Regions from separate parts of the Streptomyces sp. NPDC097619 genome, predicted to be linked through region 2. Evidence: predicted binding sites of a transcription regulator. Region 2 holds the regulator's gene; the other holds the start of a gene.

Region 1 (18,052 bases), on a different contig from region 2:
CAGAGGGACACGGCCCGTTGAAGCCCCGGCAACCCTCCAGTCGGTTATCTCGCGCATCCGCAACATGCCCGCGAGGCCACCACCGGCTAGGGAAGGTGCCAATTCCGTCTCGTGGCGACGTACGCCACGGGGAAGATGAGGAGAAAGGGCCTCGCCATCATGGCTGCACAGACCGCCACCCGTACCCGGACCGACCTCGGCCCCGCCACCGGACTCTCCTGTCGCGAGTGCGGAACCCGCTTCGAACTCGGCCCGATCTTCGCCTGCGTCGAATGCTTCGGCCCCCTCGAAGTCGCCTACGAGCTGCCGCTCGGCGACCCGGAGGCCCTCCGCGCCCGCATCGAGTCCGGCCCGAACAACATCTGGCGCTACGCCCCGCTGCTGCCCGTCCCCGCGGACGTCGCCGACAAGCCCAGCCTGAACCCCGGCTTCACCAAGCTCGTGGACGCGCGGAACCTCGCCAAGGCCCTCGGGGTCACCGGCAAGCTCTACGTCAAGGACGACTCCGGCAACCCGACGCACTCCTTCAAGGACCGCGTCGTCGCCATCGCCGTCGAGGCCGCCCGCGCCTTCGGCTTCACCACCCTCTCCTGCTCCTCCACCGGCAACCTCGCCGGCGCCGTCGGCGCCGCCGCGGCCCGCGCCGGCTTCCGCTCCTGCGTGTTCATCCCGCACGACCTGGAGCAGGGCAAGGTCGTCATGGCCGGCGTCTACGGCGGCGACCTCGTCGGCATCGAGGGCAACTACGACGACGTCAACCGCTTCTGCTCCGAGCTCATCGGCGACCCGCTGGGCGAGGGCTGGGGCTTCGTCAACGTCAACCTCCGCCCCTACTACGGCGAGGGCTCCAAGACCCTGGCCTACGAGATCTGCGAGCAGCTCGGCTGGCAGCTGCCCGACCAGCTCGTCATCCCGATCGCCTCCGGCTCCCAGCTCACCAAGATCGACAAGGGCCTCCAGGAGCTGATCAAGCTCGGCCTGGTCGAGGACAAGCCCTACAAGATCTTCGGCGCCCAGGCCGAGGGCTGCTCCCCGGTCTCCACCGCCTTCAAGGCCGGCCACGACGTGGTCCGCCCGCAGAAGCCGAACACCATCGCCAAGTCCCTGGCCATCGGCAACCCGGCCGACGGCCCGTACGTCCTGGACATCGCCCGCCGCACCGGCGGCTTCGTCGAGGACGTGGACGACACGCAGGTGGTCGAGGCCATCAAGCTGCTGGCGCGGACGGAGGGCATCTTCGCCGAGACCGCGGGCGGCGTGACCGTCGGCGTCACCCGGAAGCTCATCGAGAACGGGCAGCTCGACCCGTCCCTCACCACCGTGGTCCTCAACACCGGCGACGGCCTGAAGACCCTGGAGGCGGTGTCCGGGGACACCGGCCAGACCGCCGTCATCCGCCCCAGCCTGGACGCGTTCCGCGCCGCCGGCCTCGCCTGACCATCCCCTCGCCCTCGCACCCGGAAGGCAGTTCCGCCATGAGCGTCACCGTCCGCATCCCCACCATCCTGCGCACCTACACCGGCGGCCAGGCCGAGGTCCCCGCCGAGGGCGCCACCCTCGCCGAGGTCATCGAGTCCCTGGAGGCGAGCCACCCGGGCATCGCCGCCCGCGTCCTGGACGACCAGGGCAAGCTGCGCCGGTTCGTGAACGTGTACGTGAACGACGACGACGTCCGCTTCGAGGGCGGCCTCGACGCGGCCACGCCGGAGGGTGCCGGCATCTCGATCATCCCCGCGGTCGCGGGCGGCTGCTGACCGCCGGGTCGTTGATCTCCGGGTCCGCCGATCCACGGATGTGCTGATCCATCGGTCCACCCCGGTCGGAAGCTCCGGTTCCGGAGATCTTCCGCCGGGAGGGCCGATTCGGAACCGATAGTTCGGAATTCTGAATTCCGAAACGGATCCCCTGTTTTTCCGGGCGTCACCCCTGATTACCCCCTCCGCCAGAAGCGGAGGGGGTAATTCTGCTTGGTTGGACGCGGTAGGGTTGGGGTAGCGCCCCCTCCCGGAGTGTGCCCCGGACATATGTAGGGGTCGGGTCAGGGGCGACATCGGGCCAATGTGCTTGTGGCATATGGGTCTTGGGCGTGTTTTGTCCCGTCCGAGTTGCCCGGGAGTCCTCCGAAAAAGCGGCGATTGTCGACATATCTTCCTGTCTTGATTTCTCAGCGGAATGACCTGTTGCAGACCGCGTTGGTGCAGATACATTCAGCCGCGGTCGACGCGTTCCGGCGCAAGTTCTGACCCGGGACCGCGGAGTGCGGCCCCGCGCAAGGGCCAGTAACAGGGGAGTTAGGCATGGCTCAGGGCACCGTCAAGTGGTTCAACGCGGAGAAGGGCTACGGCTTCATCGCGGTCGACGGTGGTGCGGACGTGTTCGTCCACTACAGCGCGATCCAGATGGACGGCTACCGCACCCTTGAAGAAGGTCAGCGAGTCGAGTTCGAGATCTCGCAGGGCCAGAAGGGTCCGCAGGCGGACATGGTCAAGCTCGCCAGCTGAGCTCGGCGCGATCGACCACTGACGCTTACGTCGCGAGGGGCCCGCATCCCACCAGGGAGCGGGCCCCTCGCGCATGCCCGGACCCTTCCCGACCGGGTCGCGGCCCGCCCGGATCCCTGTCCCCGCTTGGCTCATCCGTGAGAGCCGCTTGCACTCGGGTGGGTCGAGTGCTAATCATTGGCGTTAGCACTCTCCGGGTGAGAGTGATAAAGACGAGGATCGAGTCGGTGAGGCTCGCGGGCCCGGCGGGGCAAGGAACCGCCAGGTGCGCAGGCCGTCCGTCGCGGGCGCCAGACACGGTCCGGAGCAATCCACCCCAGTCCGGGAGGACCACTTCACATGGCCAAGATCATCGCGTTCGACGAGGAGGCCCGGCGCGGTCTCGAGCGCGGCATGAACCAGCTCGCCGACGCCGTCAAGGTCACCCTTGGCCCCAAGGGTCGCAACGTCGTCCTTGAGAAGAAGTGGGGCGCCCCCACGATCACCAACGATGGTGTGTCCATCGCCAAGGAGATCGAGCTGGAGGACCCGTACGAGAAGATCGGCGCCGAGCTGGTCAAGGAAGTCGCCAAGAAGACGGACGACGTCGCCGGTGACGGTACGACCACCGCGACCGTCCTGGCGCAGGCGCTGGTCCGCGAGGGCCTGCGCAACGTCGCCGCCGGCGCCAACCCGATGGCCCTCAAGCGCGGCATCGAGAAGGCCGTCGAGGCCGTCTCCGGCGCCCTGCTGGAGCAGGCGAAGGATGTCGAGACCAAGGAGCAGATCGCTTCCACGGCCTCCATCTCCGCCGCCGACACCCAGATCGGCGAGCTCATCGCCGAGGCCATGGACAAGGTCGGCAAGGAAGGCGTCATCACCGTCGAGGAGTCGCAGACCTTCGGTCTGGAGCTCGAGCTCACCGAGGGCATGCGCTTCGACAAGGGCTACATCTCGGCGTACTTCGCCACCGACATGGAGCGTATGGAGGCGTCCCTGGACGACCCGTACATCCTCATCGTCAACTCCAAGGTCAGCAACGTGAAGGACCTCCTTCCGCTGCTGGAGAAGGTCATGCAGTCCGGCAAGCCGCTGCTGATCATCGCCGAGGACGTCGAGGGCGAGGCCCTGTCGACCCTGGTCGTCAACAAGATCCGTGGCACCTTCAAGTCCGTGGCCGTCAAGGCCCCGGGCTTCGGTGACCGCCGCAAGGCCATGCTCGGCGACATCGCCATCCTCACCGGTGGCACCGTCATCTCCGAGGAGGTCGGCCTCAAGCTGGAGAACGCGGGCCTCGACCTGCTGGGCCGCGCCCGCAAGGTCGTCATCACCAAGGACGAGACCACCATCGTCGACGGTGCCGGTGACAGCGACCAGGTCGCCGGTCGCGTGAACCAGATCCGCGCCGAGATCGAGAACTCCGACTCGGACTACGACCGCGAGAAGCTCCAGGAGCGCCTGGCGAAGCTCGCGGGCGGCGTGGCCGTCATCAAGGCCGGTGCCGCCACCGAGGTGGAGCTCAAGGAGCGCAAGCACCGCATCGAGGACGCCGTCCGCAACGCGAAGGCCGCCGTCGAGGAGGGCATCGTCGCCGGTGGTGGCGTGGCCCTGCTGCAGGCCACCCAGGTCTTCGAGAAGCTGGAGCTGGAAGGCGACGAGGCCACCGGTGCCGCCGCCGTCAAGCTGGCCCTCGAAGCCCCGCTGAAGCAGATCGCCGTCAACGCCGGCCTCGAGGGTGGCGTCGTGGTGGAGAAGGTCCGCAACCTCACCCCGGGTCACGGCCTCAACGCCGCCACCGGCGAGTACGTGGACCTCATCGCCGAGGGCATCATCGACCCGGCGAAGGTCACGCGCTCCGCGCTGCAGAACGCGGCCTCCATCGCCGCGCTGTTCCTCACCACCGAGGCCGTCATCGCCGACAAGCCGGAGAAGGCCGCCGCCGCTCCGGGCGGCATGCCCGGCGGTGACATGGACTTCTGATCGGCCCCACCGGCTGATCGGCTGTTCTCCGGGCCCGCACCCGCGGACCCACCGAGGGCGGCACCCCATCCCGGGGTGCCGCCCTCGGGCGTTTCCGGGTGCGGACGTTTCCGGGTGCCGACGTGATCCCCCCGGGGGTGCGGGCCGTGACCCCTTGCACCCGGGGCGCAGCACCGGCACGGGATCGCTGCGCCGCTCCTTCGAACGTGGGACGCTGGACCCCGAGCGGCGACCGTCCCGCCGCACCGCCGATCTGAGCTCCCGCACATGGGCCACAGGAGAGGGGACCCGCGATGACCGCTGCGATGGTCGAAGGCGACCACGGCTCCGACGGTCTGCCGTGGGACTACCTGCTGCAGAGCTGGCGCGAACTGGACGTGCCGGAGGGCTGGCGCGCCGAGATCGACGAAGGACGGATCACGTTGGTACCGCCTCCCCACCGACACCACAACAGCATCGCCGCCCGCCTCCAGCGCGCGCTCTACGGCGTCATGCCCCCGGAGTGGGACTGCTACCAGACCCTGGGCATCGAGGTGGCCCGACTCGGCAAGCTGTACGTCCCCGGCCTCGTGGTGATGCCCACGGACGTGGTCGACGACGTGGATCCCGAAGTCAGCGCCCCCGTGGACGCCGCCGAAGCACTGCTCATCGTGGAGATCACCTCCAAGGGCAACGCGGAGGACGACCGAAAGAAGAAGCTCTGGGCCTACGCGCACGCCCCGGTGCCGGTCTACCTCCTGGTGGACCGCTTCGACCCGACCGGGCCGACCGTCACCCTCTACACCGGGCCGGAGAACGGTGCGTACAAGCACGCCGAGCGGGCCGCCTTCGGCGACCCGCTCGTGCTGCCCGAGCCCTTCTCGCTGGAGGTGGACTCCGCCGGGTTCCCCCGGTGAACCGTCAGGTCAGGGCGGGTTCCTTCGAGGCGGGGCCCGTCGTGCCCGGCGCGCCCGGGCCGTCGGAGGCGGGGGCGTCCTTCGCGGCGGGGGTCGGGTCGTCGCCCGTGTTGAACTCCGTGAGCATCTCCGGGGTGAAGCCGAAGAAGTACGTGGCCAGGAAGCCGACCAGGTAGCCGACGAGCAGGCCGCCCGCGTAGATCGCGACGGTGGTCAGCAGCGAACCGGAGCCGTCCAACAGCGGGAACAGCGCCCAGCCCGAGGGGCCGATGGCGGTGGAGCCGAAGGCGTCACCGAGCTGGTTGAAGAGGCCGACGAAGGCCCCGCCGGCCGCGCCGCCCACGCAGGCGGTGACGAAGGGGCGGCCCAGCGGCAACGAGACCCCGTAGATCAGCGGTTCGCCGACGCCCAGGAATCCGGCCGGGAGCGCGGACTTGATCGTGGCGCGCAGCGAGCCGTTGCGGGGGAGCTTGAAGTAGACGGCCACGGCCGCGCCGACCTGGCCCGCGCCCGCCATCGCCAGGATCGGCAGGAGCACGGTGTAGCCCTGCTGCTCGATGAGGGTGGTGTGGATCGGGATCAGCGCCTGGTGCAGGCCGAGCATGACCAGGGGGAGGAACAGCCCGCCGAGGACCAGCCCGGCGAAGGAGCCACCGGTGTCGAGCAGCCAGTTCGCGAAGTCGCCGATGGCCTGCGAGACCTCACCGGCCAGGAACATCAGGCCGAAGATCGTGACGAGCCCGGAGATCAGCACCGTGAGGGTGGGGGTGACCAGGACGTCCAGGGCTTCGGGGACCCAGCGGCGACACCACTTCTCCACGTACACCGCGAGCAGCGCCGCGGCGAGCGCGCCCAGCACACCGCCCTGGCCGGGGGAGAGCGCCAGCCCGAAGGCGGTGATCTTGGCGACCCCGGGGAAGACGATGATCGCCGCCACCGCACCGCCCAGGATGGGCGTCCCGCCGAACTCCTTGGCCGTGTTGTAGCCGACGAACACCGCGATCAGCGACATGAACCCGGAGGCCATCGCGGCGAGTGCGGGCACCAGGGCGGGGGCCCAGCCGAGGTTCGTGAGCAGGCCGTTGAGGCCGGCGATGATGCCGCAGCCGATGAGGGCCGGGATCAGCGGGACGAAGATGTTCGCGATCCGGCGCAGGAACAGCTTGAACGGGGTGGCGTTCTTCGCCTTCTGGGCCTGCTTGATCGCGGCGCCCTGGGCGGCGAGTTCCTCGGCACCGGCGGCCTGACCCGGGGCGCTCCCGGCCGTGGGGGCGGCGGCGGGGGCGGCGGCTCGGGCCTCGGCGACCAGGGCCTCGAACTCGGGGGTGACCCGGGCGACGGTGCCCGGGCCCAGCACGATCTGGTACGTGTCGTCCTCGACCACGCCCATGACGGCCGGAACGGCCTTGAGGGCCTCGTCCTGCACGAGCGAGCGGTCGCGCAGTCCGATCCGGAGCCGGGTCATGCAGTGGGCGATGGAGGTGATGTTGGACGGGCCGCCGACGAGCGGAAGGATCGCGGCGGCGGTGGCGCGGTTCTTGTCTGTGGCCATGGTGAGTGCCTTGCTTTGGGGGTGCGGGCAGATCGGGTGGCTGGGCGGGGACGGTCGGGGCTGGGGCTGGGTGGTGGGTGATCGTGCAATGTCACGTGCGGTGTTGCACGGTGACGTGCGACGTCGTACGCGGTGAGCGGGTCGTGCGGGTGGGGCAGGTCGGTGGGGCGTACGGGTCAGGGGGCCGCGGTCAGTGCGGCGCGCAGGTGGCCCTCGGACTCGGTGAGGAGTCGGGCGGCGGTGGCGGCGTCCACGCGTGCGAGGAGGACGAGGATGGCCTGCTTGACCTCGCCGCCGGTGGCGGTGAGCGCCGCCTCGATCTCCTGGTCGGGGGCGTCGGTGGCGAGGGCCACGATCCGCCGGGACCGGGCGCGCAGCTTCTCGTTGGAGGCCCGCAGGTCCACCATCAGGTTCCCGTAGGTCTTGCCCAGCCGGATCATCGTGAGCGTCGAGATCAGGTTGAGGACCAGCTTCTGCGCGGTGCCCGCCTTGAGTCGGGTGGAGCCGGTGAGGAGTTCGGGTCCGACCACGACCTCGATGCCGTGTTCCGCGGCGGCGGCCAGGGCGCTGTCGGCGTTGCAGGACAGGCCGACGGTGAGGGCGCCGCGGTCGCGGGCGAAGGCGACGGCTCGGATGGCGTAGGGGGTGCGTCCGGAGGCGGAGATGCCGATGACGGTGTCGGCCTCGGTGAGGCCGAGGGCGGTCAGGTCGGCGGCGGCCAGCTCCGGGGAGTCCTCGGCGCCCTCGACGGCCTTGACCATGGCGGAGGGGCCGCCCGCGATGAGGCCGATGACCTGCGCGGGGTCGGTGTTGAAGGTGGGCGGGCATTCGCTGGCGTCGAGGACGCCCATGCGGCCGGCGGTGCCCGCGCCCGCGTAGACGAGGCGTCCGCCGCGGGCCATCCGGGCGGCGATGGCGTCGATGGCGGCGGCGATCTCGGGGAGCCGTTCGGCCACGGCGGCGGGGACGGTGGCGTCCTCGGCGTTCATGGCGCGGGCGATGTCGAGGGTGGACTGCCGGTCGATCTCGGCGAGTTCGGGGCGGAACGCCTCGGTGGTCAGGGTGTCGAGCTGGGCGCGGAGTTCGGCGTACATGGCGGTGCTCGTTCCTAGCGTGCGGAGTGGCGGGGGATGAGGGCTTGGTAGGAGGCGGTCAGGGCGGGGGCGGCGGTCTCGTGGGTGCGCTGGGCCACGCCGACGAACAAGCAGTCCACGACGAGGAGTTGGCTGGTGCGGCTGGACATGGCGGCGGGGCGGAGGGTGCTTTCGCGGGCGGCGGAGGTGGCCAGGACCAGGTCGGCGTGGCGGGTGACGGGGCTGTCGGGGCGGCTGGTGACGGCGAGGGTGGTGGCTCCGCGTTCGAAGGCGGCGCGCAGGGGGTCGATGACGTCGCCGGTGGTGCCGGAGTGGGTGACGGCCACGGCGACGTCGCCGGGTCGCAGTTGCACGGCGTTGGTCATGGCGAGGTGGGGGTCGCTGTGGGCGTGGGCGACGAGGCCGATGCGGAGGAGCTTCTGGGCCAGGTCCTGGGCGACGAGCGCGGAGGCGCCGACGCCGTAGATGTCGGTGCGGCGGGCGCCGGCGAGGGCGGTGACGGCGGCGTCGAGGGCGGCGAGGTCGAGTCCGGCGGCGGTGTCGGCGAGGGTGGCGCGTTCCTCGGCGGCGAGTTTGGCGACCACGTCGGCGAGGGGGTCGTCGACGGTGATGTCGGCGGTGACGGCGGGGGTGGAGTCGGCGTCCTGGCGGGCGGCGAGGGCGGCGAGGGCGAGCCGGAGTTCCTTGTAGCCGGGGTAGCCGAGGATCCGGGCGGTGCGGACGACGGTGGCCTCGCTGGTGCCGGTGTGTTCGGCGAGGGCGGTGACGGTGAGGGTGGCGCAGCCGGCGGGGTCGGCGGCCAGGGCCTCGGCCACGCTCTGCATGGAGCGGGTCATGGAGGGGGCGAGGCTGCGGATCCGGGCCTGGAGGGCGGCGGGGGCCGTGGGCGCCGGGGTGGCGAGGGGGGCGGGGGTCGCCCCGGCGACATCCGTGAAAGTTTTCTTCTGCTGCGTGCTCACGTGATGAAAGATATTTTCAGAGGCGGGTGGGGGTCAACGGTCGTCGGTCATCGGATCCGCGTGTCGTTCCCGGGGGGAACGGGGGTCCTTCGCCACTTGACTCCGTTCGGGCCACAATGGCCGCATGGACCACGCGACCCCCTTGACCCCGTTGGAGAAGGCGCTTCACGCCGCCCGTGCCCTGGTGCTCGCCGATCTCGTCGCGGGCGAGGTCGCAGATGCCTCTGTCGTCTCGCTGGTCGAGGATTCGGTGGAACACCGCCGCTGGTGGGTGGAACAGTGGCCCGAGGGCATCGACTACCTGCCCGGCCTGGTCGCCCAGGACGTGCAGGACGCCCTGTTGGAGAAGTACGGCCGCTGGCCGCTGTGCCCGGTGTGCGGGCACGGTGATCCGCACGCGTTGGACGTGGAGCCGGAGCTGGGCCCCGATCCGCACTGGGTGTGCGGCAAGGCGGGGGTGAAGGTCGCTTCGGTGGGGATGTTGGGAGGGGTGTTCGGCCGGTGAGGGTGCGGTGACGCCGTGACGCTGTACATCGACGCGCCGACCTGGCCGGGGCACGGCCGGATGTGGTCGCACCTGGTCAGCGACGTGTCCTTCGAGGAGCTGCACGCCTTCGCGGCGGCGCTGGGGGCTCCGCCGCGGGCCTTCGACGGGGACCACTACGACCTGCCCGAGGAGCGGTACGCGGACGCCGTGGCCGCCGGAGCGGTGCCGGTCGGGAGCAAGGAGCTGCTGCGGCGGCTGACCGGGGCCGGACTGCGGCGCCCGAAGGGCCGCCGGGCCGAGGGCCTGCCGGTGCCACGGGGAGCGGACGGGACCTGAGGGAGGGGAACGGCGACGGGCGGGGTGCCGGAGCACCCCGCCCGTTCACGTGTCACGGTGCACTGTCACCGTTCACGCTGCCGTGTCACCTGTCACGCTGCGGCGCCACCGGTCACCGGCCGCCGATCGCCGGTCATCGCTCGCCCGGCACGGCTCCCGTGGCTCCCGCCGGTGCGGGTGCGGCCGCCGGTGCCGGTTCCGACAGGGGGGCGGGTACGGTCGCCGTCCGGTCGCCGGGAGAGGCGGTCACCAGCTTCGTACGCGACGGGCCGCGGCCGTGCCGGTCCCAGCGCAGGGCGAGGGCGGTCAGTCCCAGGGCCGTGACGGTCATCGCGGCGCCCGCCCAGGCGGTGGCGGAGAAGCCGAGCCCGGCGTCGATGACCGTACCGCCGAGCCAGGGGCCGCCGGTGTTGCCGAGGTTGAAGGCGGCCGTGGTGGTGGCCCCGGCGAGGGTGGGGGCGGCGCCGGCCACATTGAACATGCGGGCGTTCAGGGCGGGGGCGGTGAAGAAGGCCGAGACGCCCAGCAGGAAGGAGAGCAGCACGGCGGCCACCGCGTACTGCCCGAGCACGGCCAGGACGGCGAGGAAGACGGTGGAGGCCGTGATGCCCCACAGCATCACCCCGAACAGGTGGGCGTCGGCGACCCGGCCGCCGATCGTGGTGCCGACGAGCGCGCCGAGCCCGAAGAGGCCGAGGACCCACGGCACCCAGGCCGAGTCCAGCCCGGCCACGTCGGTGAGCAGCGGGGCGAGGTAGCTGAAGGCGCAGAAGACGCCGCCCGCGGCGAGCGCCGTCACGGCGATCGCCACCCACACCTGTCGGTCCCGGTAGATCCGCAGCTCGCGGGCGATGCTGGGCTTCTCCGCGGGCAGCGGGATGGGCGGGATCCGCAGCAGCAGGCCGACGAGGGCGATCGCGGAGGCGGCGGCCACGGCCCAGAAGGCCGAGCGCCAGCCCCAGTACTCGCCGAGGAAGGCGCCCGCGGGCACGCCGAGCACGTTGGCGATGGACAGTCCGCCGATCATGACGGCCATGGCGCGGGCCCGGGCGTCGGCGGGAACCATGGCGATGGCCACGGCCGCGCCCACCGCCCAGAACCCGGCGCAGGCCAGTGCGGCGACCACGCGCGAGGCGAAGAGGAGCTCGTAGCTGGGGGCGAGGGCGCCGGCGACCTGTCCGAGCCCGAAGAGGGTGATCAGGGCGACGAGGGTGGTGCGGCGGGGGAGCCGCAGGGTGGCCACGGCGAGCAGCGGTGCGCCGATGACCATGCCGACCGCGAAGGCGGATATGAGCAGTCCGGCTCTCGGGATGCTGACGCCCATGTCCTCGGCGATGGGCGGGAGCAGCCCGGAGAGCATGAACTCGCTCGTGCCGAGTGCGAAGACGGACAGGCCGAGGACGTAGACGGCGACGGGCATACGGGGACGTTCGGCGGCTGTGGGCATGAAACGGATCAACCGGTCCGGGTCCGCTCCCATTCCCGGAATCCGGTCTTCCGCCCGGGATCCGTCAGGTCCGTGCCCGGATGTTTCCGCAGGGTGGCGGGGGTGTGGCGGCGGTTCGGCGAGGGGGTGACGGGAGGCCCGGAGGGCTTGACGGGCGGCTGCTGTCTTCTGCCCCGGGTGGCGGTTCCGGAGGGCGGCGGTTTCAGAGGGTGGCGAGTTCGGCGGTGAGGTTGCGGCGGGCCACGGCCTCCCAGTGCGCGGTGCCGTAGGGGGTGCGGTAGAGCCGGGGCAGGTCGAGGAGCTGCCGCAGCACGGCGGCGCGGCCCTCCTTGAAGAGGTGCTCGGGCACGAAGGAGTACTCCTCCCGGACGGCGGCCACGTACGCGGCGTAGGCGTCGGGGCCGCCCGCGAGCACGGCGAGGTCGGCGTCGCAGAGGACCTCGCCGTTGGTGTCCCCGGGGGCCGGGTCGTGGGTGACGGTGAGCCGGACCAGGCGGGCCACCTCGGCGGTACGGGCCGGGGAGACGCCCAGCTCGGCGAGGGCGCGTTCGGCGAGGGCGGCGCTGCGCTCCTCGTTCTCGGAGCGGTCGGGCCGGTAGACGGCGTCGTGGAACCAGGCGGCGAGCCGGACCGCGGCCGGGTCGGCGGCGTACGCGGCCAGGGTGTCGACGTGATCGAGTACCACCGCAAGGTGCAATGTGGTGTGGTACCGCCGCTGCGGCTCGGCCCAGGCGCCGAGCAGCCGTGCCGCGTACGGGGCGGGGTCCGGGTCCGCCGCCCCGGCCGGGGCGTCCTGGCGGGCGGCGGTGACGGTCTCGTGCCAGCGGGCGGTGAGCCGCTCGGTGTCGGTCAGCATGGCGCCATTCTGCTGGGGCTCCGGGCGGGCGCGGTGGGGGGCGGGTGGCGGTGGCGTGAATGTGCTGGTGGAACGCCCGGCCGCGCCCGTACCCTGTAATTGGACTAGACCTATTTTCCATACCAGCAGCTAACCGGGCTTTCTGGTTTAACGAGCATCTTTCGAGCAATCCGAAGGGATGACGCCACATGAGCAACCGTGCAGTCCTGGAGGTGATCGCCCTCAACGCCGAGGACGCGATCGCGGCCCAGGCCGGTGGGGCGGACCGTCTGGAACTGGTCACCGACATGGCGGCGGACGGTCTGACCCCGCCCCGGGAGACCTTCGCGGAGATCCGGGCGGCCGTCGACATCCCGCTGCGCGTCATGCTCCGTGCGGCCGACGGCTTCGCGGCGGGCGGCCCCGCCGCCCTGGAGGCGCTCGTGGCCTCGGCACGGGCGCTGCGCGCGGAGGGCGCTGAGGAGTTCGTCCTCGGCTTCCTCACCCCGGACGGCTCCCCCGACCTCGCGGCCGTCGAGGTGCTCGCGGCCGAGCTCACCGGCTGCCGCTGGACCTTCCACCGCGCCATCGACCGGGCCGCCGACCGCGACCAGCTGCGGAAGGCCCTGAAGGAGTTCGCGGACCTCGACACCTACCTGACCGCCGGTTCGGCCTCCGGGGTCGACGACGGCCTGCCCGTCCTGCTCGCCGAGGCGGCCCGGCGCGGCGAGCCCGGCTACGAGCCGCAGATCCTCGTCGGCGGCGGCCTGCGCCTCGACCACCTGCCGGCCCTGCGCGCCGCGGGCGTCGACGCCTTCCACATCGGCGGCGCCGCCCGCCCCGACGGCTGGGACCACCCCGTCTCGGCCGCCGCGGTCGGGGAGTGGCGCGCGGCCCTGTCCTGACCGTGGCGCGGGGCCGGGTGGCCGACCCGGCCGTTCGGCCCGGCGGAAACCGGCCCCGCCGGTGAGCGGGGCGCGCGAGCGCGGGGCGCGGGAGTGTGGGGGCGGAGCCCCGACGGGGGGCCGCGCCGGCGGCCCACCGGGACGGCCCGCCCCGCTCCGGGGCACCGCGTACCGGTCAGGCGGGCAGCGCTCCCGGCAGCGCTCCCGGCAGTGCCTCCCGGTGCAGCACCGTGAGTCCGGACACGGCCCTGGTCAGGCAGACGTACAGCCGTCGCAGTCCGGTCCGCTCGTCCGGTTCCGCGGCCACGACCGCCGCGGGCTCGTCGAGGACCACGTAGTCGTACTCCAGGCCCTTGGCCAGCGAGGCGGGCACCAGCGTCAGTCGCGCCTCGACGGTGGTCTCCTCGCCGGGCGCCAGGTACGGCAGCCCGGCCTCCCGGAGCGCGTCGGACAGCTCCGGCAGCCGCGGGTCCGCAGCGATCAGGCCGATCGACCCCTCGTGCCGCAGCGCCTCCCGGCAGGCCGCGACCACGGCCCCGGTCAGCGCCGCCGTCCCGTCGACCGTCCCGTCGGCCTCCGCACCGGTCTGCGGGTCGGTCCGCGGGGCGGCCTCCGCGCCGGTCTGCGGGTCCGGGACCCGGATCACGGCCAGGGAGCCCGGTGCCTCACGGACCGAGGACACGGGGGCCAGCCCCGGTGAGATCTCCGGGAGCAGGCGGGAGGCGTACGCGATCACCTCGCGCGGCACGCGGAAGCCCGCGGTCAGCTCCTCCACGGCCGCCTCCGGCTTGCCGAGGTGGGTCAGGGCCTCGGACCAGCTGCGGGTGGCCCACGGGGTGGTGCCCTGGGCGAGGTCGCCCAGCACCGTCGCGGAGCCGGTGGTGCAGCGCCGGCCGACGGCCCGGTACTGCATGGGGGAGAGGTCCTGGGCCTCGTCGAGCACCACGTGGCCCAGGGAGTGCGTGCGCTCGATCAGGTCGGTGGCCTCGTCGATGAGGACCAGGTCGGCCGCGGACCACTTCGCGGACTTCGTGCTGCGGTAGGGCTTCGCCCACAGCAGCAGCTCCTGCTCCTCGGCGGTGAGCACGCCCTCGGCGTGCGCGGCGAGGAACGCGGCGTCCGACAGCAGCCGCAGCACCAGCTTGGCCGGGTCCACCGCCGGCCAGACGGCCTTGACCGCCGCCTTCACCGCGGGGTTGCGGGCCACGGCGTCCTGCACGCGGTCGTCGGGCGCCTCGCCGGCCTGCTCCATCCGGACCAGGACGGTGTGGGCGATCCGCTGAGGCAGGGCCGCGAGGGCGGCCCCGTACCGCATGTCGCGGGCGAGGAGTTCGGTCACGATCTCCTCCAGTTCGTACGCGGGCACCCGCCAGCGCCGTGAACCGCGGACCACGACCAGCGGCTCGCTGGGCAGGGTGACATGTGACCGTACGGCGTGACGCAGCACATCGGCCATGCGCGCGTCCCCCTTGACCACCGCGGTCGCCGCGCTGTCGGCGCCCCGCACCTCCAGGCCCGGCCGGGCCACCAGGTCGTCCACCGTGGCCTGCTTCACCTCCAGCTCGCCCAGGGCCGGCAGCACCTGCTCGATGTAGTGGAGGAAGGACCGGTTGGGGCCGATGACCAGGGTGCCGGTGCGCGCCAGCCGCTCCCGGTGCGCGTACAGCAGGTACGCGACCCGGTGCAGGCCCACGGCCGTCTTCCCGGTGCCGGGTCCGCCCTGCACGCAGACGGAACCGGACAGCCCGGACCGGACGATCTCGTCCTGCTCGGGTTGGATGGTGGCGACGATGTCCCGCATGGGGCCGACGCGCGGCCGCTCGATCTCCTGCTGGAGCAGCTTGCTGACCGCGGCGGCCTCCTCCGGGTCGGAGAGGTGCTCGTCCTCGTAGGCGGTGAGCTCGCCGCCCGTGTACCCGAACCGGCGGCGCAGGGCCACGTCCTGCGGGTCCTTCTTGGAGGCCCGGTAGAAGGGCTGGGACACCGGGGCGCGCCAGTCGATGACCATCGGGTCGCCCTCGGCGTCGTGGACGTGGCGGCGGCCGATGTAGAACTGCTCGCCGCCGGCCCCTTCCGCACGGTCGGCGCCCGGCGCGTGCAGGTAGTCCAGGCGACCGAAGAAGAGGGGGGTGTGGGAGAGGTCCGCGAGCGCCTTGATGCGGTCGTCGATCTGGGCCTGGAGGACGAGGGAGTTGACCCAGTTCGCGGTGACGTCCCGGATGTCCAGGGACTCCACGTCCTCGCGCATGGCCCGCAACGCGGACCGGGAGGCGGCGAGGTGGGAGCGTTCCCGGGCGAGCGGCCCGTCGGGATCCGCCGCGGTCGTGGTTCCGGTCTCGGTGCCGAGCGGCTCGGCGCCCGGCGTCGCCGTCCCGGCGGTCTCGGCGGCGGGGAGCGGTTCGGGCGAGGGGTCGGTGCGGGCGTGCGCGGGCACGGTACGGCCTCCTGCTGGGGGATCAGTCCTTCGGGCAGCGACAGGCACCCCCCGGTTTCCGACCGGGCGGCGGCTCTCCCCAGCGGTGCGGCGGGAGGCGGGCAAGAGCGAAGAGTGTAGTCAGCGGGCCGGGCGGGCGCGAACGGGTTTCGCGGCCCCGGGCCGCCCCCGCCGGCCCGGCCGTCGTTCCTCTGCCGTTCCTCCGCCGCGCCGGCTCGTCGTGGTGGCGGGACACCGTTCGGGCTCAGGGTCGGGCCCGTGCCGGACGCCTCGGGAAATCCCTGGTCAGCCGCTGGGCCGTCCGGAGGTATCAGGGACGGCATGGGACTTTCGACGGGGTGCCTCAGGGATTTCCTGCGTCCTGAGGAGGACCCCGGGGCCGCGCAGGTTCCCTCCCGAGAGCGATGTGATATCCGGGGCGAAATCGGACCATGGATCCATGAGCACCGCAGCCTTCACTCCGGTCCAGGGCGGCCGCACCCGCGGCGCCACCGCCTCCTCCCACACCACCCCCCACCCCACCTCCCCCCACCCCTCTCACGACACCCACGACTCCCGCCCGGCCGCGCACGGGGCGGGTACCCCGAGGTCCGCCACCCGCTCCCGGGCCGCCGCGGGCGGCCGGGACCGCCACCGCCTCGGCGGTGCGCTGCGCGCCGCGAAGGTCTTCACGGCGGCCGCGTTCAGCGTGGCGATACTCGGCGAGTACGGCGAGGAAGCCGGCATACGCCGGCACTGAACGGCCGCCCCCGAGCAGGGCCGTTCAGGATCCGCCCGGCCCGGGGGATCACCCCTCGGACCGCCGCCGCGAGCGGGGCGGGCGATCCACTAGGGTCACGCGCGTGACCCGGAGCCGCCTCCCCATCCGTTCGCCGCTGCCCCTCAGGGCCGTGCCTGCGGTCGGAGCGCTGCTCGCCCTGACCGTGCTGCACTGCGCCCAGCGGGTTCCGGTACCGACCCCGCTGGCGGGTGCCGCCGGCGCGGGGGCCGGCGGGTACGGGCTGCCCGGTGTGGCCTGGCAGCCCCCGGCGGGTTCGCCGCCGTTCTCCGCGATCCTGTTCCTCCCGGCGACCTGGCTGCCCGCGGGCGCCCTGCGGCCGGCGATCGCCCTCAGTGTGGCCGGGCTCCTCGCGCTGTTGCTCCACCTGGCCCGGCGGGTGCCGAGGCCGGGGCCGGTGCTGGCCGTCACCGCGGCCGGGCTGCTGTCGGAGACGGTGACGGGGGCTCCGTTGCCCGGTCCCGCGATCCTCGCGTTGGCCTGTCTGGTCCTGTGGGACCTGGGGCGGGTCGAGGGCGCCCTCGGGAAGGGCTTCGCGCTGGGGGTGGCGGCGGGCTGTGTCCTCAGCCCCGCCCTGTTCCTGTTGCACTGTCTGGTCACGGGGCGGATCCGGACGGCCCTGACGGGGCTCGGGGCCTTCGCGGGCACCGTGGCCCTGGGCGCTCTCGTGCTGCCCGAGGCCAGCGGCCGGTTCTGGGCCCGGGACCTGACGGAGTCCCTGCTCGCGGCCCGGCCCTGGCAGCCGGATCCGGAGCGGTGGCTCCAGGCCCTGTACTCCCCGTACCCGCTGCTGGTCCTGGCGTTGCTCGCGGCAGCCGTGAGGAGGCCCGATCCGGAGGCCGGTCCCCCGACCGGTCCCGGGGCCGGTCGGGGTGGCGCGGAGGGCCGGGTCGCGGCCGGGGTGCCGGCGGGAGCGGTACCGCTCCAGCGCCGCCGCACGCCGCGGCCGTACCAGGAGCAGCAGGAGCTGCAGGGGCAGCAGCCGGGGCGGGGTGCCCTTCCGCACCGCTCCGTCCGGTCGGTGCCGGCCGCCCGGCCGGGTGGGGTGGGGCGGGCGCGGCGGGCCGTGCGGGGCGGTGCGGGAGGGGCGGATCAGCCGCCGGACAGGAGCTCGTCCGCGTCGACGATCCGGTAGGCGTAGCCCTGCTCGGCGAGGAAGCGCTGCCGGTGGGCGGCGAAGTCCTGGTCGATGGTGTCGCGGGCGACCACCGAGTAGAAGCGGGCCTCGTGTCCGTCGGCCTTCGGGCGGAGCACCCGGCCGAGGCGCTGGGCCTCCTCCTGGCGTGAGCCGAAGGTGCCCGAGACCTGGATGGCGACGGTGGCCTCGGGGAGGTCGATGGAGAAGTTGGCGACCTTCGAGACCACCAGCACGCTGATCTCGCCCTCCCGGAAGGCGTCGAAGAGCTTCTCGCGCTGGGCGTTGGAGGTCTCGCCCTTGATGACGGGGGCGTCCAGGTGCTCGCCGAGTTCGTCGAGCTGGTCGATGTACTGGCCGATGACCAGGGTCTGTTCGCCCTGGTGCTTGCGGACCAGGGCCTCGGTCACCTTCCGCTTGGTGGCGGTCGTCGCGCAGAAGCGGTACTTCTCCTCCGTTTCGGCGGTGGCGTAGGCGAGGCGTTCGCTCTCGGTGAGGTTGACGCGGACTTCCACGCAGTCGGCGGGCGCGATGTAGCCCTGTGCCTCGATCTCCTTCCAGGGGGCGTCGAAGCGCTTGGGCCCGATCAGGGAGAACACGTCGGATTCGCGGCCGTCCTCGCGGACGAGGGTGGCGGTCAGGCCGAGGCGCCGTCGGGCCTGGAGGTCGGCGGTGAACTTGAACACCGGGGCGGGCAGGAGGTGCACCTCGTCGTAGACGACCAGGCCCCAGTC
Region 2 (10,605 bases):
TCCATCGCCTCGGCGTCCACGACGATCACCGACAGTTCGGAGAGCGGGTGGATCCGCATCCTGGTGAGCGCGTAGCGGGCGACGTCCAGGATCGCCTGCTCGTCGACCTCGGTACCGGACTCGTTGTTGACGTCGATCGACATGTGCTTCTCGTGCTACTTCCCGTTGCGGCTGTCGTACTGCTCGTACGCGTCGACAATACGGCCGACGAGCTTGTGCCGGACGACATCCTGGGTCGTGAGCCGCGAGAAGTGGACGTCCTCCACGTCCGCGAGGATCTCCTGCACCTGCTTGAGACCGGACTTGGTCCCGCCGGGCAGGTCGATCTGGGTCACGTCACCGGTGATGACGATCTTCGATTCGAACCCGAGCCGGGTCAGGAACATCTTCATCTGCTCGGGGTTCGTGTTCTGCGCCTCGTCGAGGATGATGAAGGCGTCGTTGAGGGTCCGCCCTCGCATGTACGCCAGCGGCGCGACCTCGATGGTGCCCGCGGCCATCAGCCGCGGGATGGAGTCGGGGTCGAGCATGTCGTGCAGGGCGTCGTACAGCGGCCGCAGGTACGGGTCGATCTTCTCGTAGAGGGTGCCGGGCAGGAAGCCCAGGCGCTCCCCCGCCTCGACGGCGGGCCGGGTCAGGATGATCCGGCTGACCTGCTTGGACTGCAGGGCCTGGACCGCCTTGGCCATGGCGAGATAGGTCTTGCCGGTACCGGCGGGGCCGATGCCGAAGACGACCGTGTGCTTGTCGATGGCGTCGACGTAGCGCTTCTGGTTGAGGGTCTTGGGCCGGATCGTGCGGCCGCGGCTGGAGAGGATGTTCTGCGTGAGCACCTCGGCGGGCGTCTCCTGCACGGCCTCCCCGCCGTCTCCGCCGTCGGCCCGGAGCATCGCGATCGAGCGTTCCACTGCGTCCTCCGTCATCGGCTGCCCGGTGCGGAGCACCAGCATCATCTGGTCGAACAGGCGCTGGACGAGCGCGACTTCCGCCGCGTCCCCCACCGCGCTGATCTGGTTGCCCCGGACGTGGATGTCGGTACCGGGGAAGGCGTTCTCGATCGTGCGCAGCAGGGCGTCACCCGAGCCGAGCACCATCACCATCGGGTGCTTCGCGGGGACGGTGAAGTGGGCTCGCGCCTGCCCCGCCGCGGGGGACCGGTCTATGGGTGTCTGAGTCATGGGCCGGCACTGTGGCCTGCGCATACCTCCTGTGGAGGGGCCTCGCCGATCGAGGACCTCTGTGGTTTCCAAGCGTACGACGCCCGCGGGCGGGCCCAGAGGGGTTTTCCGCCGCACTTCCGGCGGCCCCCGGCCGTGCGGGTCCCGGGCGGGCCGGGACCGCGGGCGGGCCCCGGGGCCCGGCATCCGCGCGGGAGGCGGGCCGGGCGGGTCCCGCGCCGGGTCCGGGCCCTCAGGCGGACACGGGGAAGCCGAGGGTGGGGACCGCCCGACGGCGGGGGCCGCGCTGTTCGCGCAGGGCCGAGTCCGGCAGCAGGTCCTCCAGGAAGCCGTAGCGCCGCAGCTCCTCCGGGACCCCGCCGGGGAGCCCCCGGACCTGCCGCCACCAGGTGGCGACCTCCTCCCAGCCGGGGGCCGAGAGGGATCCGCCGAACTCGGTGACGGAGAGGGCGGCCGTGAGCCCGGCGAAGGCCAGCCGGTCGGCCAGCGGCCAGCCCGCCAGGGTGCCGGTCAGGAAGCCGGCCACGTACACGTCCCCGGCCCCGGTGGGGTCGAGGGCGTCCACCGTGATCCCGGGGACCTGGGCGGTCTCCCCGGTCCGGCCGTCCACCGCGTACGAGCCCTCCGGGCCCATCGTGACCACCGCGATCGGCACCCGCTCCGCCAGCGCCTTCGCGGCCGCGCGCGGGCAGCGGGTGCCGGTGTAGCGCATGGCCTCGGCGGCGTTCGGCAGGAAGGCCTCGCAGTGGGCCAGGTCGGCCAGGCCGTCCAGGTCCCAGCGGCCGGTGTCGTCCCAGCCCACGTCGGCGAAGATCCGGGAGCCCCGGCCGGCCGCGGCGGCGATCCACTCCTCCGTCCGTCCCGGCTCCAGCGAGGCCACGGCGGCCCGGGCCCGCGGCGGGCAGTTCGGGAAGGGGCCGGGCCCGGCGGGCGGCGGCGCCTCGTGGCCGTGGCTGACCATGGTCCGCTCGCCCTCGTAGGCCATGGAGACGGTGACCGGGGAGTGCCAGCCCGGGATGGTCCGCGACATGGACAGGTCGATGCCCTCGCCCTGCTCCAGGGTGTCCCAGCAGTACTCGCCGTAGTGGTCGTCCCCGAAGGCGGCGGCGAGGGAGGTGCGCAGCCCGAGCCGGGCCAGGGCGGTGGCCATGTTGGCCACGCCGCCGGGGCTGGAGCCCATGCCTCGGGCCCAGGACTCGGTGCCGCGGACCGGGGCGGAGTCCAGCCCGGTGAAGATGATGTCCAGGAAGACCGTGCCGGTCAGGAACACGTCGCAGACCGGGTCCTGCCACGCCCGTACTTCCCTCAGCGGGTCCAGCGCGGCCCGGCCCGTCGAGTGCTGTCCATTCCGACTGCTCACGTGGTGCTCCCCGTTCCGAGGGGTCGTTTCTGCAGGGTCAACGATCAGGAATGCCGTGGACGAACGCCAGCTTTGCCCTCACAAAGCGGGCACTGAACCAAGTGTGTCCCAGATCACCCCCGGTTCTCGCGTCCTGACGGGAGCGACCTTCCGTCCGATGGTGCCCGGCGGGGCTTGAGGGTCTCTGTAAGTGCCTCCCGCCACGGGGGCCCGGGCGTCACCGTCCGCGCCCGGCCGGACGCGGCGGGCGAGCGCACGGCGGGCGGGCGGAGGGCGGGCGGAGGGGCGAGGAGCGGGTGAGGGGGACCCGCGGGCGGGAGTGCGGCGGGGGGCCGGCGCCGGTACCGCGCCGGCCCCCGGCCCCTACCTCCGCTTGGGCAGCGGGACCCGCAGCAGGTCCTGCGCCACGGTCAGCTCGCCCTCGAACCCGGCCGCGCGGGCCTGGAGTTCGAAGACGTCCGGGTCGGAGTACCGCTGGGAGAAGTGGGTGAGCACCAAGTGCCTCACCCCGGCCTCCCGCGCCACCCGAGACGCCTGACCCACCGTCAAGTGGCCGTGTTCGACGGCCAGGTGCTCGTCCTCGTCGAGGAAGGTGGACTCGATGACCAGCATGTCGCAGCCCTCGGCGAGCGCGGTCACGCCGTCGCAGAGCCGGGTGTCCATCACGAAGGCGAAGCTCTGGCCGGGCCGTTCCTCGCTGACCTGCTCCAGGGTGACCCCGTCGACGGAGCCCTCCCGCTGGATGCGGCCCACGTCCGGCCCCTTGATCCCGTGCCGGGCCAGCAGCTCGGGCACCATGCGGCGGCCGTCGGGCTCGGTGATCCGGTAGCCGAAGGACTCCACGGGGTGGCTGAGCAGCCGCGCCTCCAGCAGGTACGGCACGGGCCCGGCGAGCGGACCGTCCTCGGACACCGGCTCCTCGGCGATGTGGACGGTCTCCCGGTAGGCGGTGGCGTACCGCAGCCGGTCGAAGAACTTCTGCCCACTGGCCGGGAAGTGCGCGGTGACCGGGTGCGGCACCCGGTCGAGGTTGATCCGCTGGATCACCCCGGCCAGGCCCAGGGAGTGGTCCCCGTGGAAGTGGGTGACGCAGATCCGGTCGATGTCGTGCGCGGCCACGCCGGCCCGCAGCATCTGCCGCTGGGTGCCCTCACCGGGGTCGAAGAGGATCCCCTGGCCGTCCCAGCGGAGCAGGTAGCCGTTGTGGTTGCGGTGGCGGGTGGGCACCTGGCTGGCGGTGCCGAGCACGACGAGTTCGCGTACGGACACGGCGGACTACCCGGGGGGCCATTCGAGGCCGCGGCCGCCGAGCACGTGGGCGTGCGCGTGGAAGACCGTCTGGCCCGCGCCCGCACCCGTGTTGAAGACGACGCGGTAGCCGGTGCCCGCCACCTTCTCCTGCTCCGCGACCTCGCCCGCCTCGCGCAGCACGTCGGCCAGGACGGTCGGTTCTGCGGCGGCCAGGGAGGCGGCGTCGGGGTAGTGGAGCCGCGGGATGACCAGCACGTGCGTGGGGGCCTGCGGGTTGATGTCCCGGAAGGCCACCGTGGTCTCGGTCTCGCGGACGACCGTGGCGGGGATCTCCCCCTTGACGATCTTGCAGAACAGGCAGTCCGCCTGCGGTTCGCCTGGCATGTGGTCGCACCCTCCGTGCCGTTGATCGGTCCCGGCATCGTATCCGCCGGTGACGGGGCCGGGCCCGGCGAGACCCGACCGGCCCCTCCCGCTCCTCCGGCGACCCCGACCGCTCCGACCGTCCGGGGTCAGGACCAGCGGCCGGTGCGGGCCAGCAGCACGGCCACGGCGGCGGTGCCCGCCGTGGAGGTCCGCAGCACCGAGCGGCCCAGCCGGTAGGGGCGGGCCCCGGCCTCCGCGAAGACGGCCAGCTCCTCCGGGGAGACCCCGCCCTCGGGGCCGACGACCACCACGATGTGCCCGCCGGCGGGCAGCTCGGCGGTGGCCAGGGCCTCGCTCGGGGCGTCCCGGTCCTCGTGCAGGACCACGCCGAGGTCGGCCGTGGCCAACAGGGCGGCCACCTGCTTGGTGGACATGGCCTCGGCGACCTCGGGGAAGCGGACCCGACGGGACTGCTTCCCGGCCTCCCGCGCCGTGTTCCGCCACTTCGCCAGCGACTTGGCCCCGCGGTCCCCGCGCCACTGGGTGATGCAGCGGGACGCCTGCCAGGGCACCACGGCGTCCACCCCGGTCTCCGTCATGGTCTCCACCGCCAGCTCCCCGCGGTCTCCCTTGGGGAGGGCCTGCACCACGGTGACGCGGGGCGCGGCCGGCTCCTCCGTACCGGCGGCGAGGACCTCGGCCACCAGCCGGTCCTTGCCCTCGGCGGCGGTCACCACGGCCTCCGCCCAGCCGCCGACCCCGTCGGTGAGGACCACCCGCTCCCCCGGCTCCAGCCGCTTCACGGACACGGCGTGCCGCCCCTCGGGCCCGTCCAGGACGAACCCGGGCCCCTCGGCGGGCACCTTCTCCACCACGAACACCGGGGCGGTCATCTCTGCGTACTCCTCGAATCGGGGGAACGGCCCTCGGACGGGCGCGGGTCGCTCAGTCGCGGCGGGCGCGGGCCTCGGCCAGCTCGGCCACCAGCACCTCGACCAGTTGCCCGGCGGGCATCGTACGGGCCAGCCGGTGACCCTGCCCGGCCCACAGGGCCATGCCCTGCGGGTCGCCCGCCGCGGCCGCGGCCCGGCGCAGGCCGGCGGTCAGATGGTGCACCTGCGGGTAGGCGGCGGGCGCGTAGGGGCCGTGCTCCCGCAGGAAGCGGTTGACCAGGCCCCGGGCCGGGCGCCCGGAGAAGGCCCGGGTCAGCTCGGTACGGGTGAACAGCGGGTCGGTGAGGGCCTTCTTGTGCACCGCGGCGGCCCCGGACTCCGGGCACACCAGGAAGGCGGTGCCGAGCTGCGCGGCCTCGGCCCCGGCGGCCAGCACGGCCGCGATCTGCTCCCCGCGCATCAGGCCGCCCGCGGCGAGGATGGGCAGCGCCACCGCCTCGCGGACCTGGGCGACCAGGGCCAGCAGCCCGAAGCCGGAACCGTCGGCCTCCGGGTCGTCGCGGTGGGTGCCCTGGTGGCCGCCCGCCTCGATGCCCTGTACGCACACGGCGACGGCCCCGGCCCGCTGGGCGGTCCGGGCCTCGTCGGCGGAGGTGACGGTGACCACGGTGCGGGTGCCCACGCGGGCGAAGGCCGCCAGGACCTCGGGGGTCGGGCAGCCGAAGGTGAAGGAGACCACCGGGACGGGGTCGTCGAGCAGGATGGCGACCTTCGCCTCGTAGGCGTCGTCGGTGCTGCCCTCCGACGGGTCCTCCGGCAGGGGGGTCTCGTACCAGGCGGCCTCGCCCGCGAGCTGCCCCCGGTAGGTGGCGACGGCGGCGGGGTCCGCGAGGGCGGGCTGCGGCATGAAGAGGTTGACCCCGAAGGCGCGCGGGGTCAGCGCCCGGAGGCGCTTGATCTCGTGGTACATGCCGTCGGTGGTCTTGTAGCCCCCGGCGAGGAAGCCGAGTCCGCCCGCGTCCGAGACGGCGGCGGCCAGTTCGGGGCGGGAGGCGCCGCCCGCCATGGGCGCCTGCACGATCGGATAGCGGCACAGACCGCTCAGTGCGGAGGACATGAGCGCATCGTGCCACGTCGCCCGCCCCCGTCCGAATCGGTGCTTTCGCCTGGCATAGTCGGCGCCCGGAACGCGCCGGCGCCCGCGACCCCGACTCGGGGACCGCGGGCGCGGAAACGGCTCGGCGACCGTGGGAGGCGACCGTTGAAGGCGTGCCTCAGGCGGGGGAACAACCCCTGCCGGCCGGGCCGGCGGCACCACCCGGGGACCACCCCGGACCCCCGACGAGGGGCCCCGGGGCGGACTCGGCGTCAGCGACCGTTGAAGGCGTCCTTCAGCCGGGAGAACAGCCCCTGCTGGCCGGGCTGGAACTGGCCCATGGGCCGTTCCTCGCCGCGGAGCTTGGCGAGCTGGCGCAGCAGGTCCTCCTGCGCGGGGTCCAGCTTGGCCGGGGTCTGGACCTCGACGTGCACGATGAGGTCGCCGCGGCCGCCGCCGCGCAGGTGCGTGACGCCGCGCCCGTGCAGCGGGATCGACTGGCCGGACTGGGTACCGGGCCGGATGTCGACCTCCTCCATGCCGTCCAGGGTCTCCAGCGGGCACTTCGTGCCCAGCGCGGCCGCCGTCATCGGGAGGGTGACCGTGCAGTGCAGGTCGTCCCCGCGGCGCTGGAACACCGGGTGCGGCAGCTCGTGGATCTCCACGTACAGGTCGCCGGCGGGGCCGCCGCCGGGGCCGACCTCGCCCTCGCCCGCGAGCTGGATCCGGGTGCCGTTCTCGACGCCGGCCGGGATCTTGACGGTCAGGGTGCGGCGGGAGCGGACCCGGCCGTCGCCCGCGCACTCGGGGCACGGGGTCGGGACCACGGTGCCGAAACCCTGGCACTGGGGGCAGGGCCGGGAGGTCATGACCTGGCCCAGGAAGGAGCGGGTGACCTGGGAGACCTCGCCCCGACCGCGGCACATGTCGCAGGTCTGGGCGGAGGTGCCGGGCGCGGCGCCCTCACCGGAGCAGGTCGTGCACACCACGGCGGTGTCGACCTGGATCTCCTTGGTGGTGCCGAAGGCGGCCTCGTCGAGCTCCAGGTCCAGCCGGATCATCGCGTCCTGGCCGCGGCGGGTCCGCGAGCGCGGGCCGCGCTGGGAGGCCTGTCCGAAGAAGGCGTCCATGATGTCCGAGAAGTTGCCGAAGCCACCGGCGCCGAAGCCGCCCGCGCCCCCGCCGCCCGAGGAGGACAGCGGGTCGCCGCCGAGGTCGTAGACCTGCTTCTTCTGCGGGTCCGACAGCACCTCGTACGCCGCGTTGATCTCCTTGAAACGCTCTTGCGTCTTGGGATCGGGGTTGACGTCCGGGTGCAGCTCGCGGGCGAGCTTGCGGAAGGCCTTCTTGATCTCGTCCTGCGATGCGTCGCGGCGCACGCCGAGTACGGCGTAGTAGTCCGTGGCCACTTACGACTCCGCCAGGATCTGTCCGACGTAACGTGCCACTGCGCGTACCGCTCCCATCGTTCCGGGGTAGTCCATGCGGGTCGGTCCGACCACGCCGAGTTTGGCGACTGCCTCGCCGCCCGAACCGTAGCCGACCGACACGACGGACGTGGAGTTCAGCCCTTCATAGGCGTTCTCATGTCCGATTCGCACCGTCATGCCCGATTCATTGGCCTCGCCGAGCAACCGGAGGAGCACGACCTGCTCCTCCAAGGCCTCCAGCACCGGCCTGATCGTCAGGGGGAAGTCGTGCCCGAAGCGGGTGAGGTTGGCGGTCCCCCCGATCACCAACCGCTCCTCGGTCTCCTCGACCAGCGTCTCCAACAGGATGGCGAGGACCACCTGTACGGTGCCGCGGTCCTCGACCTCGAACTGCTCGGGCAGGTCCTGCACCAGGGTGGGGACGTCGGCGAACCGCCGCCCGACCACCCGGCTGTTGAGCCGCGCCCGCAGGTCGGCCAGGGCGGCCTCGCCGAAGGGCGCGGGCGCGTCGACCATGCGCTGTTCGACCCGCCCGGTGTCGGTGATCAACACCAGCATCAGCCGGGCCGGGGCCAGGCCGAGCAGTTCGACGTGGCGGACCGTGGAGCGGGTGAGCGAGGGGTACTGGACCACCGCCACCTGCCGGGTCAACTGCGCGAGCAGCCGCACCGTGCGGCCGACCACGTCGTCGAGGTCCACGGCCCCGTCGAGGAAGTTCTGGATGGCCCGCCGCTCCGGGGTGGAGAGGGGCTTGACCCCCGCGAGCCGGTCCACGAAGAGGCGGTAGCCCTTGTCCGTGGGGATGCGTCCGGCGCTGGTGTGGGGTTGGGCGATGTAGCCCTCCTCCTCCAGCACCGCCATGTCGTTGCGCACGGTGGCGGGCGAGACGCCCAACCGGTGCCGCTCGGTGAGCGCCTTGGAGCCGACCGGCTCCTCGGTCCCGACGTAGTCCTGGACGATGGCGCGCAGCACCTCGAGCCTGCGTTCGCTCAGCATCGCGCGCACCTCCAGCTTGTGATCCCGGTCCGGGTCGCCCCCGGTCGCACCGGCCCCCTGTCGGTCCGGCACGTTGGCACTCGGCGCTGACGAGTGCCAGAGAACCCCCGGTCAGTGTACGGCGGGGAGGTACACCCCTAGCAAGGGCGGCTCGGCCGCGCCCGTCAGGGTAGCGTCGCGGCATGGACGTGCGTTGGGAAGAGGCGGGCTGGGAACGGCTGACCGGACGGGTCGGCCGGCGCAGGCTCCCGGGGTGGGACTGCACCGTGGGACTGGTGGTGGGCGAGCGTTCGGTGCTGCTGGTCGACCCGGGGTCGAGCGTCCGGGAGGGCGCCGGGATCCGCGGGCAGGCGGAGCGGCTGACCGGTCGGCACGTGACCCATATCGCATTCACCCACGGCCACTTCGATCATGTCCTGGGGGCCGCGGCCTTCTCCGGGGCCGAGGTGTTCGGCGCGGTGGGACTGGCCGGGCTGCTGGACTCCGAGCGCGAGGTGCTCCGACAGGACGCCGTGCGGCACGGCCTGCCGGAGGCCGACGCCGAGGACTCCGCGGAACAGCTCGTGCTGCCGAAGCACCCGGTGTCCGGGGAGTGGACCCTGGACCTGGGCGGGCTCCAGGTGCTGCTGGCGAACGTGGGCCCCGGGCACACCGGCCACGACCTCGCGGTGTTCGTGCCCGGGGAGCGGGAGGTGGTGTTCTGCGGGGACCTGGTCGAGGAGTCCGGGGAGCCCCAGGCCGGCCCCGACGCCGTTCCCTCGCAGTGGCCCGCGGCCCTGGACCGGCTGCTGTCACTGGGCGGCGAGGAGGCCCTGTACGTGCCCGGACACGGGGCGGTGGTGTCGGCCGGGTTCGTCCGTGCGCAACGCGCCACACTGGCCGCGCGTTTCGGCGTGTCGCCCGCCTGACCGGGACCCTCTCCCTACTGTCGTACGAATGCGTGAGTACTCAGCCGACCTGACCCCGCCTTGGAAGCGCGGCGCCGCCCGCCCCGTCCCCGAGGTGGCGGCCGACCGCGACCTGGTGGTCGAGGAGGCCGGTACGGGCTTCTGCGGGGCCGTGGTGGCCTGCGAGGGCGGCACCGTCACCCTGGAGGACCGCTTCGGCAAGCACCGGGCCTTCCCTCTGGAGCCGCGCGGCTTCCTGCTGGACGGGGTGCCGGTCACCCTGGTCCGCCCCTCCCGGGCCCCGGCCGCCCCGGCCGGACCGCGTCTCACCGCCTCCGGCTCCCTGGCGGTGCCGGGCGCCCGGGCGCGGGTGGCTCGGGCGGGCCGGATCTATGTGGAGGGCCGGCACGACGCGGAGCTGGTGGAGAAGGTCTGGGGCGACGACCTGCGCGTCGAGGGCGTGGTCGTGGAGTACCTGGAGGGCGTGGACGACCTGCCCGCGGTGGTCGCCGGGTTCGCCCCCGGCCCCGACGCCCGGCTGGGCGTCCTGGTGGACCACCTGGTGACCGGTTCGAAGGAGTCCCGCATCGCGGCGACGGTGACGGATCCGCACGTCCTGGTGGTGGGCCACCCCTACATCGACGTGTGGGAGGCCGTGAAGCCCTCCGCGGTGGGCATCCCGGCCTGGCCCCGGGTCCCGCGCGGCCAGGACTGGAAGACGGGCGTCTGCCGGGCCCTCGGCTGGCCGGAGAACACCGGCGCCGCCTGGCAGCACATCCTGTCGAAGGTGACCTCCTACCGGGACCTGGACCCCGCCCTCCTGGGACGCGTGGAGGAACTCATCGACTTCGTCACGGCGGAGGGTTCCGGCCCGACCGGATGAGGCGCGGGGGTCCGGGGGCCGAGCCTCCGGACCCGCCCCGCGGGCCTCAGTCCACCAGGTCCCGCACCACGGCATCGGCCAGCAGCCGGCCCCGCAGGGTGAGCACGGCCCGCCCCTCGGCGTACGGCTCCGCCTCCAGCAGCCCGTCCGCCAGCGCCCGCCCGGCCGCCGCCAGGCCCGCGGGGGCCAGCAGGGAGAGCGGCACGCCCTCCACGAGGCGCAGCTCCAGCAGGATCCGTTCCACGCGCCGGTCCTCCTCGGAGAG

What was found. Region 2 encodes HrcA, which represses chaperone genes, less so after heat shock. Its sites were predicted from a motif close to TTNGCACTCNGNNNNNCNGAGTGCNAA; they were not measured.
Region 1: groL (chaperonin GroEL) is a predicted target of HrcA. The motif match lies at 2,649-2,675, and genes of this name have one in related genera.

The regions. Positions count from the first base shown of each region.
Region 1 covers NZ_JBEOSD010000007.1:39,752-57,803, forward strand. Annotated here, with positions in the region: SAM riboswitch class I at 1-142, shown strand, start outside; gene thrC (threonine synthase) at 136-1,437, shown strand; gene ABTZ17_RS03450 (MoaD/ThiS family protein) at 1,476-1,754, shown strand; gene ABTZ17_RS03455 (cold-shock protein) at 2,298-2,501, shown strand; gene groL (chaperonin GroEL) at 2,841-4,460, shown strand; gene ABTZ17_RS03465 (Uma2 family endonuclease) at 4,754-5,356, shown strand; gene ABTZ17_RS03470 (PTS transporter subunit EIIC) at 5,361-6,908, opposite strand; gene murQ (N-acetylmuramic acid 6-phosphate etherase) at 7,085-8,002, opposite strand; gene ABTZ17_RS03480 (MurR/RpiR family transcriptional regulator) at 8,017-8,961, opposite strand; gene ABTZ17_RS03485 (DUF8819 family protein) at 9,086-9,466, shown strand; gene ABTZ17_RS03490 (DUF4031 domain-containing protein) at 9,482-9,784, shown strand; gene ABTZ17_RS03495 (Cmx/CmrA family chloramphenicol efflux MFS transporter) at 9,918-11,204, opposite strand; gene ABTZ17_RS03500 (HD domain-containing protein) at 11,434-12,087, opposite strand; gene ABTZ17_RS03505 (copper homeostasis protein CutC) at 12,276-12,971, shown strand; gene ABTZ17_RS03510 (HelD family protein) at 13,147-15,405, opposite strand; gene ABTZ17_RS03515 (hypothetical protein) at 15,845-16,144, shown strand; gene ABTZ17_RS03520 (glycosyltransferase family 87 protein) at 16,248-17,318, shown strand; gene ABTZ17_RS03525 (DNA repair helicase XPB) at 17,276-18,052, opposite strand, start outside.
Region 2 covers NZ_JBEOSD010000106.1:16,352-26,956, forward strand. Annotated here, with positions in the region: gene ybeY (rRNA maturation RNase YbeY) at 1-143, opposite strand, end outside; gene ABTZ17_RS25240 (PhoH family protein) at 156-1,178, opposite strand; gene ABTZ17_RS25245 (carbohydrate kinase family protein) at 1,411-2,538, opposite strand; gene ABTZ17_RS25250 (ribonuclease Z) at 2,902-3,807, opposite strand; gene ABTZ17_RS25255 (histidine triad nucleotide-binding protein) at 3,814-4,173, opposite strand; gene ABTZ17_RS25260 (16S rRNA (uracil(1498)-N(3))-methyltransferase) at 4,302-5,048, opposite strand; gene ABTZ17_RS25265 (nitronate monooxygenase) at 5,101-6,165, opposite strand; gene dnaJ (molecular chaperone DnaJ) at 6,417-7,553, opposite strand; gene hrcA (heat-inducible transcriptional repressor HrcA) at 7,554-8,570, opposite strand; gene ABTZ17_RS25280 (MBL fold metallo-hydrolase) at 8,753-9,478, shown strand; gene ABTZ17_RS25285 (DUF3097 domain-containing protein) at 9,507-10,340, shown strand; gene hemW (radical SAM family heme chaperone HemW) at 10,387-10,605, opposite strand, start outside.